DNA from 3 places in the Clostridioides sp. ES-W-0016-02 genome. Region 2 is predicted to be linked to each of the others. Evidence: a T-box and tRNA genes for the amino acid it is inferred to sense, from the RefSeq annotation. Region 2 holds a T-box; the other regions hold tRNA genes.

Region 1 (3,236 bases), 1.3 Mb from region 2:
ATATATGTAGTTTTTAGAGTGTTAACTCTGAAAAAAAGTATGAAAAAAGTATTGACAAAAATAACAAAAAATGTTAATATTATACTTGTCCTAGCAACAAAAAAGAAATGTGGTTATAATAGCAGAGAAGATACACCTGTTCCCATTCCGAACACAGAAGTTAAGTTCTCTAGCGCTGATGGTACTTGGTGGGAAACTGCCTGGGAGAGTAGGACATAGCCACGTTAGATGTTCCAAGGTAGCTCAACGGTGGAGCAACCGGCTGTTAACCGGTAGGCTGTGGGTTCGAGCCCCACCCTTGGAGCCAATAAATGGCTCGTTGGTCAAGAGGTTAAGACACCGCCCTTTCACGGCGGTAACAGGGGTTCAATTCCCCTACGAGTCACCATTTGTGGGATCATAGCTCAGCTGGGAGAGCACCTGCCTTACAAGCAGGGGGTCGCAGGTTCGAGCCCTGCTGGTCCCACCATTTGCGGCCTGGTAGTTCAGTTGGTTAGAATGCCAGCCTGTCACGCTGGAGGTCGAGGGTTCGAACCCCTTCCAGGTCGCCAAAATAAAATATGAAAAATGCTGGTGTGGCTCAACGGTAGAGCAGCTGACTTGTAATCAGCAGGTTGTAGGTTCGATTCCTATCACCAGCTCCATGTAAAATTAATACGGAGGATTTCCCGAGCGGCCAAAGGGGGCAGACTGTAAATCTGTTGTCATCGACTTCGGTGGTTCGAATCCACCATCCTCCACCAATTAAATTAAATATGCGGGTGTAGCTCAATGGTAGAGTTCTGGCCTTCCAAGCCAGCTGTGAGGGTTCGATCCCCTTCACCCGCTCCAAAAAGCGTGGGTGCATAGCTCAGCTGGATAGAGCAACGCCCTTCTAAGGCGTGTGTCCGGGGTTCGAATCCCTGTGCGCTCACCACATATATATTGGGGATTAGCCAAGTCGGTAAGGCACATGACTTTGACTCATGTATGCGTAGGTTCGAGTCCTGCATCCCCAGCCAAATAAAAACATGGTCTATTAGCTCAGTCGGTAGAGCACCTGACTTTTAATCAGGGTGTCCCGCGTTCGAGTCGCGGATAGATCACCAATGGAGAGGTGTCCGAGTGGTTTAAGGAGCTGGTCTTGAAAACCAGTGACTTCGAAAGGGGCCGTGGGTTCGAATCCCACCCTCTCCGCCAAACTAAATAATAGGACTAAATTTGGAGAAGTACTCAAGTGGCTCAAGAGGATCCCCTGCTAAGGGATTAGGCTGGGTAACCGGTGCGAGGGTTCGAATCCCTCCTTCTCCGCCATTTAAAAAAACGAGGTGTAGCGCAGTTTGGTAGCGCACATGGTTTGGGACCATGGGGCCGGGGGTTCGAGTCCCTTCACCTCGACCAACCAGGACCTTTAGCTCAGTTGGTTAGAGCGCCCGGCTCATAACCGGTAGGTCTGGGGTTCGAGTCCCTGAAGGTCCATTATTCTTCATAGGGGTGTAGCTCAGTTGGTAGAGCGTCGGTCTCCAAAACCGTGCGCCGGGGGTTCGAGTCCCTCCACCCCTGCCAAATAAAAAGGACTTGAAAAAAAATGAGTTTTAGAGTAATATAAGATAGTAAATAATATTTCGAGGTGTAGCGCAGTTTGGTAGCGCACATGGTTTGGGACCATGGGGCCGGGGGTTCGAGTCCCTTCACCTCGACCAAGTAAGGGCCTATAGCTCAGGTGGTTAGAGCGCACGCCTGATAAGCGTGAGGTCGCTGGTTCGAGTCCAGCTAGGCCCACCATTTGCCCAGATAGCTCAGTCGGTAGAGCAGGGGACTGAAAATCCCCGTGTCGGTGGTTCGATTCCGCCTCTGGGCACCAGAAATACGGCGGTATAGCTTAGTTGGCTAGAGCGTTCGGTTCATACCCGAAAGGTCATAGGTTCGACTCCTATTACCGCTACCATCTAACTATATCAATAAAGAACTTTGAAAATTAAACAGTAGGTTAATTTATAAAACAAGAAACAAACCATAAAGCCAGATATTTAGATAACAATAGTATCTGAGCCTGATAAACTTTTATTTGAGAGTTTGATCCTGGCTCAGGATGAACGCTGGCGGCGTGCCTAACACATGCAAGTTGAGCGATTTACTTCGGTAAAGAGCGGCGGACGGGTGAGTAACGCGTGGGTAACCTACCCTGTACACACGGATAACATACCGAAAGGTATGCTAATACGGGATAACATATTTGAGAGGCATCTCTTGAATATCAAAGGTGAGCCAGTACAGGATGGACCCGCGTCTGATTAGCTAGTTGGTAAGGTAACGGCTTACCAAGGCGACGATCAGTAGCCGACCTGAGAGGGTGATCGGCCACATTGGAACTGAGACACGGTCCAAACTCCTACGGGAGGCAGCAGTGGGGAATATTGCACAATGGGCGAAAGCCTGATGCAGCAACGCCGCGTGAGTGATGAAGGCCTTCGGGTCGTAAAACTCTGTCCTCAAGGAAGATAATGACGGTACTTGAGGAGGAAGCCCCGGCTAACTACGTGCCAGCAGCCGCGGTAATACGTAGGGGGCTAGCGTTATCCGGATTTACTGGGCGTAAAGGGTGCGTAGGCGGTCTTTCAAGTCAGGAGTGAAAGGCTACGGCTCAACCGTAGTAAGCTCTTGAAACTGGGAGACTTGAGTGCAGGAGAGGAGAGTGGAATTCCTAGTGTAGCGGTGAAATGCGTAGATATTAGGAGGAACACCAGTTGCGAAGGCGGCTCTCTGGACTGTAACTGACGCTGAGGCACGAAAGCGTGGGGAGCAAACAGGATTAGATACCCTGGTAGTCCACGCTGTAAACGATGAGTACTAGGTGTCGGGGGTTACCCCCCTCGGTGCCGCAGCTAACGCATTAAGTACTCCGCCTGGGAAGTACGCTCGCAAGAGTGAAACTCAAAGGAATTGACGGGGACCCGCACAAGTAGCGGAGCATGTGGTTTAATTCGAAGCAACGCGAAGAACCTTACCTAAGCTTGACATCCCAATGACATCTCCTTAATCGGAGAGTTCCCTTCGGGGACATTGGTGACAGGTGGTGCATGGTTGTCGTCAGCTCGTGTCGTGAGATGTTGGGTTAAGTCCCGCAACGAGCGCAACCCTTGTCTTTAGTTGCCATCATTAAGTTGGGCACTCTAGAGAGACTGCCAGGGATAACCTGGAGGAAGGTGGGGATGACGTCAAATCATCATGCCCCTTATGCTTAGGGCTACACACGT
Region 2 (3,236 bases):
TACATGGAATATGAGGATATAGAAGATACTCTTAGATTTTTACAGATAGAAGGAAATTTTAAATTTAAAAGTATATCTCATAAAGATTATTTAGGAGCAATTTTGAATCTAGGTATAAAAAGAGACAAAATTGGAGATATAATTATACATGATAGTTTTTGTCAAGTAGTTGTAAGTAGTGATATTTGTGATTTTATAATCATAAATTTAGAGAAAGTTTCAAGAAATAGTGTAATTGTAAAGGAAATTTCCAGAGAAAATATTGTTAATAGTTCTTCAAAATATAAAGAAGTATCATTTACAGTATCTTCAGATAGGTTAGATTGTATCATAAGTAGTCTTTACAATATATCTAGGCAAGATAGTGCAAAATACATAAATGGAGAAAAAGTCCATGTCAATTATGAAAAGATAACTTCAACTTCTAAAATAATTAAAAATGATGATTTAATTTCTATTAGAGGTAAAGGAAGAGCTAAAGTAACACAAATAGGAGATATTACTAAAAAAGGAAGAATAAAAGTTCAAGCAAAATTAATTGTATAAGGACTAATTAAAATTATAGCTGGGAGGAAATGTAATGCTAACTCCAATTGAGATAGAAAATAAAGAGTTTAAAAAAGGTTTAAGAGGTTATAGAGATGAAGAAGTGGATGAGTTTTTAGATATTATCAAAGAAGATTATGAATCTCTATGTAGAGAAAATACAGCTCTTAAAGAAAAATTAGGATTATATCAAGATCAAGTAAATAAATATGAAAATATTGAAGAAACACTAAAAGCTACTTTAATAACTGCTCAAAGTGCAGCAGAAGACACTTGTAGTGCAGCAAATAAAAAGGCTAAGATAATCGTTGAAGAAGCAGATTTAAAGGCTAGACAAATTATAGAACAAGCTAATAATCGTGTTATAGAGATAAGAAAAGAGTACGATGCTTTAGTTAAAGAATTTAAGATATTTAGAAATAAATTCAAATCATTGTTAGAAGATGAAATAAGAAGTGTCGATGAGATTTTTTATGATGTAGATGAAAAATGTGTAAATGCATTTGAAGGTACATCAGTGTATAATTATAGTAATGATGAAGCTGCTACAACTTTAGAATAAACAATAATTTTACTGGATTTTAGGTAGAATTATTGTTTAAGTTTGAGAATACTATAACAAAAACAAAAAATAGGATAAATATGTAAGAAAAATATAAATTATTATATTTTTCAAAAATATATTGACTATTCAAATTATTTGTTATAGAATTTCATATAAACACAGATAAATTTTTAAAAGCGTTGATAGAGACAATTATCTTTAGATAATTTTACAGAGAATTGGGTATGCTGAGAACCAAGGAATTTATAAAGATGAAAATCACTCTTGAGCTGCAGGCTGAACGATTAAACTTTATTAAGCTGTGCCGGTTAGTGCCGTTATACTATTAGAGTGTTATATGTGACTATTGTTAAGTTCACATATAGAATTAGGGTGGTAACGCGATTGATAACTCGTCCCTTTGTTTAAAGGGGACGAGTTTTTTATTGTTCAAATTTACGTAAAAGAATAAAAACTTTGGAATTATAATAACTGTAGGAAAGGGTGATTTACATGGCAAAATTTAAGCCATTGGTGGACAGTTCTGTGAAACAAGCAGAAGCACAAGTTTTTGACTATTGGAAAGACATAGATATACTTGAAAAAACTCTAGAAAAAGGTAAAGACGACCCAAGTTTTGTATTTTATGAAGGACCTCCAACAGCTAATGGAAATCCTGGAGTACATCACGTTTTATCTAGAACACTTAAAGATTCTGTTTGTAGATATAAAACAATGTCTGGTTATCAAGTAAAGAGAAAAGCTGGTTGGGATACACACGGATTGCCAGTTGAAATACAAGTAGAAAAAGAATTAGGTCTTACTAGCAAGCAACAAATAGAAGAATATGGAATAGCTGAATTTAACCAAAAATGTAGAGAGTCAGTTTTCTCATTTGAAAAACAATGGAGAATAATGACTGAGAGAATGGCTTATGAAGTTGACTTAGATAATCCATATATAACTTTAGATAATAACTATATAGAATCTGTATGGTGGATATTGAATAAGTTCAATAAAGAAGGATATATATATGAAGGGCATAAAATACTTCCTTATTGCCCAAGATGTGGAACTGGTCTTGCTAGTCATGAGGTTGCACAAGGATATAAAGAAGTAAAGACAAATACAGTTGTAGCTAAATTTAAGAAAAAAGATGCTGATGAATATTTCTTAGCATGGACAACTACTCCATGGACTTTACCATCAAATGTTTCATTAACAGTGAATGCTGATGTTGATTACTTAAAAGTTAAAAAAGGTGATGAGGTATATTATGTATCTAAACCTTTAGCTAATAAAGTACTAGGTGAAGACTATGAAGTTTTAGAAGAAATGAAAGGTAAAGATTTAGAAGGCTTAGAATATGAACAATTAATGCCTTTTGTAGAAGTTGATAAAAAAGCATTTTTTATTACAGTAGGAGATTATGTAACTACTGAAGATGGTACTGGAATAGTTCATACAGCACCAGCATTTGGTGAAGATGACTACAATACAGGTAAAAGATACGATTTACCAGTTGTACAGCCAGTAGATGAAACTGGTAAATTTACAACTACTCCTTGGGAAGGTAGATTTGTAATGGAAGATGGGCTAGATGTTGAAATAATAAAATGGCTAGCTTCTGAAAATAAACTATATAGTAAAGAAAAAGTAGTTCATAATTATCCACATTGTTGGAGATGCCAAACTCCACTTGTGTACTATGCAAAACCAAGCTGGTATATAGAAATGACTAAGCTTAAGGATAAATTAATAGAAAATAATAATGGTGTAAAATGGTTCCCAGGCTTTGTAGGTGAAAAGAGATTTGGAAACTGGTTAGAAAATCTAAATGACTGGGCAATATCAAGAACTAGATATTGGGGAACTCCACTTCCTATATGGAGATGTGAATGCGGTCATACAGATTCAGTTGGTTCAAGAGCAGAATTAGCTGAAAAAGCTATAGAAGATGTAAACCCAGAAACTGTAGAACTTCATAGACCATATGTAGATGATATACACTTGAAGTGTGAAAAATGTGGAAAACCAATGACAAGAGTAACAGAAGTTATAGATTGCTGGTTTGATAGTGGAGCTATGCCATTTGCACAACACCACTATCCATTTGAAAACAAAGAAAACTTTGATGAGCTATTCC
Region 3 (3,236 bases), 1.2 Mb from region 2:
GTGCCCAGAGGCGGAATCGAACCACCGACACGGGGATTTTCAGTCCCCTGCTCTACCGACTGAGCTATCTGGGCATTTGGCGGAGAGGGTGGGATTCGAACCCACGGCCCCTTTCGAAGTCACTGGTTTTCAAGACCAGCTCCTTAAACCACTCGGACACCTCTCCATTGGTGATCTATCCGCGACTCGAACGCGGGACACCCTGATTAAAAGTCAGGTGCTCTACCGACTGAGCTAATAGACCATATTTTTATTTGGCTGGGGATGCAGGACTCGAACCTACGCATACATGAGTCAAAGTCATGTGCCTTACCGACTTGGCTAATCCCCAATATATATGTGGTGAGCGCACAGGGATTCGAACCCCGGACACACGCCTTAGAAGGGCGTTGCTCTATCCAGCTGAGCTATGCACCCACATTGCAATATAAACATAAATTTGGAGCGGGAAACGAGATTCGAACTCGCGACTTCAACCTTGGCAAGGTTGCGCTCTACCACTGAACTATTCCCGCTCGTTTATTAAATTAAATAAAAATGGTGCGGATGAAGGGAGTCGAACCCCCACGCCAATGGCGCTAGATCCTAAGTCTAGTGCGTCTGCCAATTCCGCCACATCCGCGCATTTTTTTGGTGGAGGATGGTGGATTCGAACCACCGAAGTCGATGACAACAGATTTACAGTCTGCCCCCTTTGGCCGCTCGGGAAATCCTCCGTATTAATTTTACATGGAGCTGGTGATAGGAATCGAACCTACAACCTGCTGATTACAAGTCAGCTGCTCTACCGTTGAGCCACACCAGCATTTTTTATATTTTATTTTGGCGACCTGGAAGGGGTTCGAACCCTCGACCTCCAGCGTGACAGGCTGGCATTCTAACCAACTGAACTACCAGGCCGCAAATGGTGGGACCAGCAGGGCTCGAACCTGCGACCCCCTGCTTGTAAGGCAGGTGCTCTCCCAGCTGAGCTATGATCCCATTTTTTGGAGCGGGTGAAGGGGATCGAACCCTCACAGCTGGCTTGGAAGGCCAGAACTCTACCATTGAGCTACACCCGCTTATTTAATTGTTTTTTTGGTGACTCGTAGGGGAATTGAACCCCTGTTACCGCCGTGAAAGGGCGGTGTCTTAACCTCTTGACCAACGAGCCATTTTAATGGTTGCGGAGGCAGGACTCGAACCTACGACCTTCGGGTTATGAGCCCGACGAGCTGCCAACTGCTCCACTCCGCGATATTATTTTATAAAGTGCCGAAGACCGGAATCGAACCGGTACGAGAGGTAAGTCCCGCAGGATTTTAAGTCCTGTGCGTCTGCCAGTTCCGCCACTTCGGCTTTTTTGGCTCCAAGGGTGGGGCTCGAACCCACAGCCTACCGGTTAACAGCCGGTTGCTCCACCGTTGAGCTACCTTGGAATATTTTGGAGGCGACACCCAGATTCGAACTGGGGATCAAGGAGTTGCAGTCCACTGCCTTACCACTTGGCTATGTCGCCGCCTTTTTGGTGATCTATCCGCGACTCGAACGCGGGACACCCTGATTAAAAGTCAGGTGCTCTACCGACTGAGCTAATAGACCATATTAGTTGGGGTGGATAATGAGAGTCGAACTCACGACCTCCAGAGCCACAATCTGGCGCTCTAACCAACTGAGCTATACCCACCATTATATTGGTCGAGGTGAAGGGACTCGAACCCCCGGCCCCATGGTCCCAAACCATGTGCGCTACCAAACTGCGCTACACCTCGAAATTTTATTAATTTAATGTGGTGGGCCATCAGGGACTCGAACCCCAGACCTACCGGTTATGAGCCGGGCGCTCTAACCAACTGAGCTAATGGCCCACATTAAATTTTAGTAGCGGTAATAGGAGTCGAACCTATGACCTTTCGGGTATGAACCGAACGCTCTAGCCAACTAAGCTATACCGCCATATTCTTGGTGCCCAGAGGCGGAATCGAACCACCGACACGGGGATTTTCAGTCCCCTGCTCTACCGACTGAGCTATCTGGGCATTTGGCGGAGAGGGTGGGATTCGAACCCACGGCCCCTTTCGAAGTCACTGGTTTTCAAGACCAGCTCCTTAAACCACTCGGACACCTCTCCATATTCTACTTCCAATGATCGAACTCGGGACACCCTGATTAAGAGTCAGGTGCTCTGCCAGCTGAGCTAATGAACCTTAACTTTAATATTTAATGGCTGGGGATGCAGGACTTGAACCTACGCATACATGAGTCAAAGTCATGTGCCTTACCGACTTGGCTAATCCCCAATATATGTGGTGAGCGCACAGGGATTCGAACCCCGGACACACGCCTTAGAAGGGCGTTGCTCTATCCAGCTGAGCTATGCACCCACAATAAATATGTATAAATTAAATAAAAAATGGTGCGGATGAAGGGAGTCGAACCCCCACGCCAATGGCGCTAGATCCTAAGTCTAGTGCGTCTGCCAATTCCGCCACATCCGCGCATTTTTTTGGTGGAGGATGGTGGATTCGAACCACCGAAGTCGATGACAACAGATTTACAGTCTGCCCCCTTTGGCCGCTCGGGAAATCCTCCGTATTAATTTTACATGGAGCTGGTGATAGGAATCGAACCTACAACCTGCTGATTACAAGTCAGCTGCTCTACCGTTGAGCCACACCAGCATTTTTTATATTTTATTTTGGCGACCTGGAAGGGGTTCGAACCCTCGACCTCCAGCGTGACAGGCTGGCATTCTAACCAACTGAACTACCAGGCCGCAAATGGTGGGACCAGCAGGGCTCGAACCTGCGACCCCCTGCTTGTAAGGCAGGTGCTCTCCCAGCTGAGCTATGATCCCATTTTTTTTGGAGCGGGTGAAGGGGATCGAACCCTCACAGCTGGCTTGGAAGGCCAGAACTCTACCATTGAGCTACACCCGCTTATTTAATTTTTTTTTGGTGACTCGTAGGGGAATTGAACCCCTGTTACCGCCGTGAAAGGGCGGTGTCTTAACCTCTTGACCAACGAGCCATTTTAATGGTTGCGGAGGCAGGACTCGAACCTACGACCTTCGGGTTATGAGCCCGACGAGCTGCCAACTGCTCCACTCCGCGATATTGTTTTATAAGTGCCGAAGACCGGAATCGAACCGGTACGAGAGGTAAGTCCCGCAGGATTTTAAGTCCTGTGCGTCTGCCAGTTCCGCCACTTCGGCTTTTTTTGGCTCCAAGGGTGGGGCTCGAACCCACAGCCTACCG

The links. The T-box of region 2 lies ahead of ileS (isoleucine--tRNA ligase). A T-box ahead of a tRNA ligase gene usually reads a tRNA of that ligase, here a tRNA-Ile.
Region 1: it has a tRNA-Ile gene. The T-box ahead of ileS (isoleucine--tRNA ligase) is inferred to sense a tRNA for this amino acid. The anticodon was not compared.
Region 3: it has a tRNA-Ile gene. The T-box ahead of ileS (isoleucine--tRNA ligase) is inferred to sense a tRNA for this amino acid. The anticodon was not compared.

Annotation. Positions count from the first base shown of each region.
Region 1 covers NZ_CP061361.1:129,861-133,096, forward strand. The annotation lists rRNA gene rrf (5S ribosomal RNA) at 109-225, shown strand; tRNA gene IC758_RS00865 (tRNA-Asn) at 233-307, shown strand; tRNA gene IC758_RS00870 (tRNA-Glu) at 314-388, shown strand; tRNA gene IC758_RS00875 (tRNA-Val) at 394-469, shown strand; tRNA gene IC758_RS00880 (tRNA-Asp) at 475-551, shown strand; tRNA gene IC758_RS00885 (tRNA-Thr) at 570-644, shown strand; tRNA gene IC758_RS00890 (tRNA-Tyr) at 659-743, shown strand; tRNA gene IC758_RS00895 (tRNA-Gly) at 758-831, shown strand; tRNA gene IC758_RS00900 (tRNA-Arg) at 840-916, shown strand; tRNA gene IC758_RS00905 (tRNA-Gln) at 926-1,001, shown strand; tRNA gene IC758_RS00910 (tRNA-Lys) at 1,013-1,088, shown strand; tRNA gene IC758_RS00915 (tRNA-Ser) at 1,091-1,179, shown strand; tRNA gene IC758_RS00920 (tRNA-Ser) at 1,203-1,293, shown strand; tRNA gene IC758_RS00925 (tRNA-Pro) at 1,304-1,380, shown strand; tRNA gene IC758_RS00930 (tRNA-Ile) at 1,385-1,458, shown strand; tRNA gene IC758_RS00935 (tRNA-Trp) at 1,470-1,545, shown strand; tRNA gene IC758_RS00940 (tRNA-Pro) at 1,606-1,682, shown strand; tRNA gene IC758_RS00945 (tRNA-Ile) at 1,688-1,764, shown strand; tRNA gene IC758_RS00950 (tRNA-Phe) at 1,768-1,843, shown strand; tRNA gene IC758_RS00955 (tRNA-Met) at 1,851-1,927, shown strand; rRNA gene IC758_RS00960 (16S ribosomal RNA) at 2,044-3,236, shown strand, end outside.
Region 2 covers NZ_CP061361.1:2,993,681-2,996,916, reverse strand. The annotation lists gene IC758_RS14210 (RNA-binding protein) at 1-546, shown strand, start outside; gene IC758_RS14205 (DivIVA domain-containing protein) at 581-1,108, shown strand; T-box leader at 1,282-1,514, shown strand; gene ileS (isoleucine--tRNA ligase) at 1,604-3,236, shown strand, end outside.
Region 3 covers NZ_CP061361.1:35,447-38,682, reverse strand. The annotation lists tRNA gene IC758_RS00355 (tRNA-Phe) at 1-74, opposite strand, end outside; tRNA gene IC758_RS00350 (tRNA-Ser) at 78-166, opposite strand; tRNA gene IC758_RS00345 (tRNA-Lys) at 169-244, opposite strand; tRNA gene IC758_RS00340 (tRNA-Gln) at 256-331, opposite strand; tRNA gene IC758_RS00335 (tRNA-Arg) at 341-417, opposite strand; tRNA gene IC758_RS00330 (tRNA-Gly) at 441-515, opposite strand; tRNA gene IC758_RS00325 (tRNA-Leu) at 539-622, opposite strand; tRNA gene IC758_RS00320 (tRNA-Tyr) at 632-716, opposite strand; tRNA gene IC758_RS00315 (tRNA-Thr) at 731-805, opposite strand; tRNA gene IC758_RS00310 (tRNA-Asp) at 824-900, opposite strand; tRNA gene IC758_RS00305 (tRNA-Val) at 906-981, opposite strand; tRNA gene IC758_RS00300 (tRNA-Gly) at 988-1,061, opposite strand; tRNA gene IC758_RS00295 (tRNA-Glu) at 1,079-1,153, opposite strand; tRNA gene IC758_RS00290 (tRNA-Met) at 1,161-1,236, opposite strand; tRNA gene IC758_RS00285 (tRNA-Leu) at 1,253-1,338, opposite strand; tRNA gene IC758_RS00280 (tRNA-Asn) at 1,344-1,418, opposite strand; tRNA gene IC758_RS00275 (tRNA-Cys) at 1,425-1,498, opposite strand; tRNA gene IC758_RS00270 (tRNA-Lys) at 1,506-1,581, opposite strand; tRNA gene IC758_RS00265 (tRNA-His) at 1,590-1,666, opposite strand; tRNA gene IC758_RS00260 (tRNA-Pro) at 1,675-1,751, opposite strand; tRNA gene IC758_RS00255 (tRNA-Ile) at 1,771-1,847, opposite strand; tRNA gene IC758_RS00250 (tRNA-Met) at 1,862-1,935, opposite strand; tRNA gene IC758_RS00245 (tRNA-Phe) at 1,943-2,018, opposite strand; tRNA gene IC758_RS00240 (tRNA-Ser) at 2,022-2,110, opposite strand; tRNA gene IC758_RS00235 (tRNA-Lys) at 2,117-2,180, opposite strand; tRNA gene IC758_RS00230 (tRNA-Gln) at 2,204-2,279, opposite strand; tRNA gene IC758_RS00225 (tRNA-Arg) at 2,287-2,363, opposite strand; tRNA gene IC758_RS00220 (tRNA-Leu) at 2,394-2,477, opposite strand; tRNA gene IC758_RS00215 (tRNA-Tyr) at 2,487-2,571, opposite strand; tRNA gene IC758_RS00210 (tRNA-Thr) at 2,586-2,660, opposite strand; tRNA gene IC758_RS00205 (tRNA-Asp) at 2,679-2,755, opposite strand; tRNA gene IC758_RS00200 (tRNA-Val) at 2,761-2,836, opposite strand; tRNA gene IC758_RS00195 (tRNA-Gly) at 2,845-2,918, opposite strand; tRNA gene IC758_RS00190 (tRNA-Glu) at 2,935-3,009, opposite strand; tRNA gene IC758_RS00185 (tRNA-Met) at 3,017-3,092, opposite strand; tRNA gene IC758_RS00180 (tRNA-Leu) at 3,108-3,193, opposite strand; tRNA gene IC758_RS00175 (tRNA-Asn) at 3,200-3,236, opposite strand, start outside.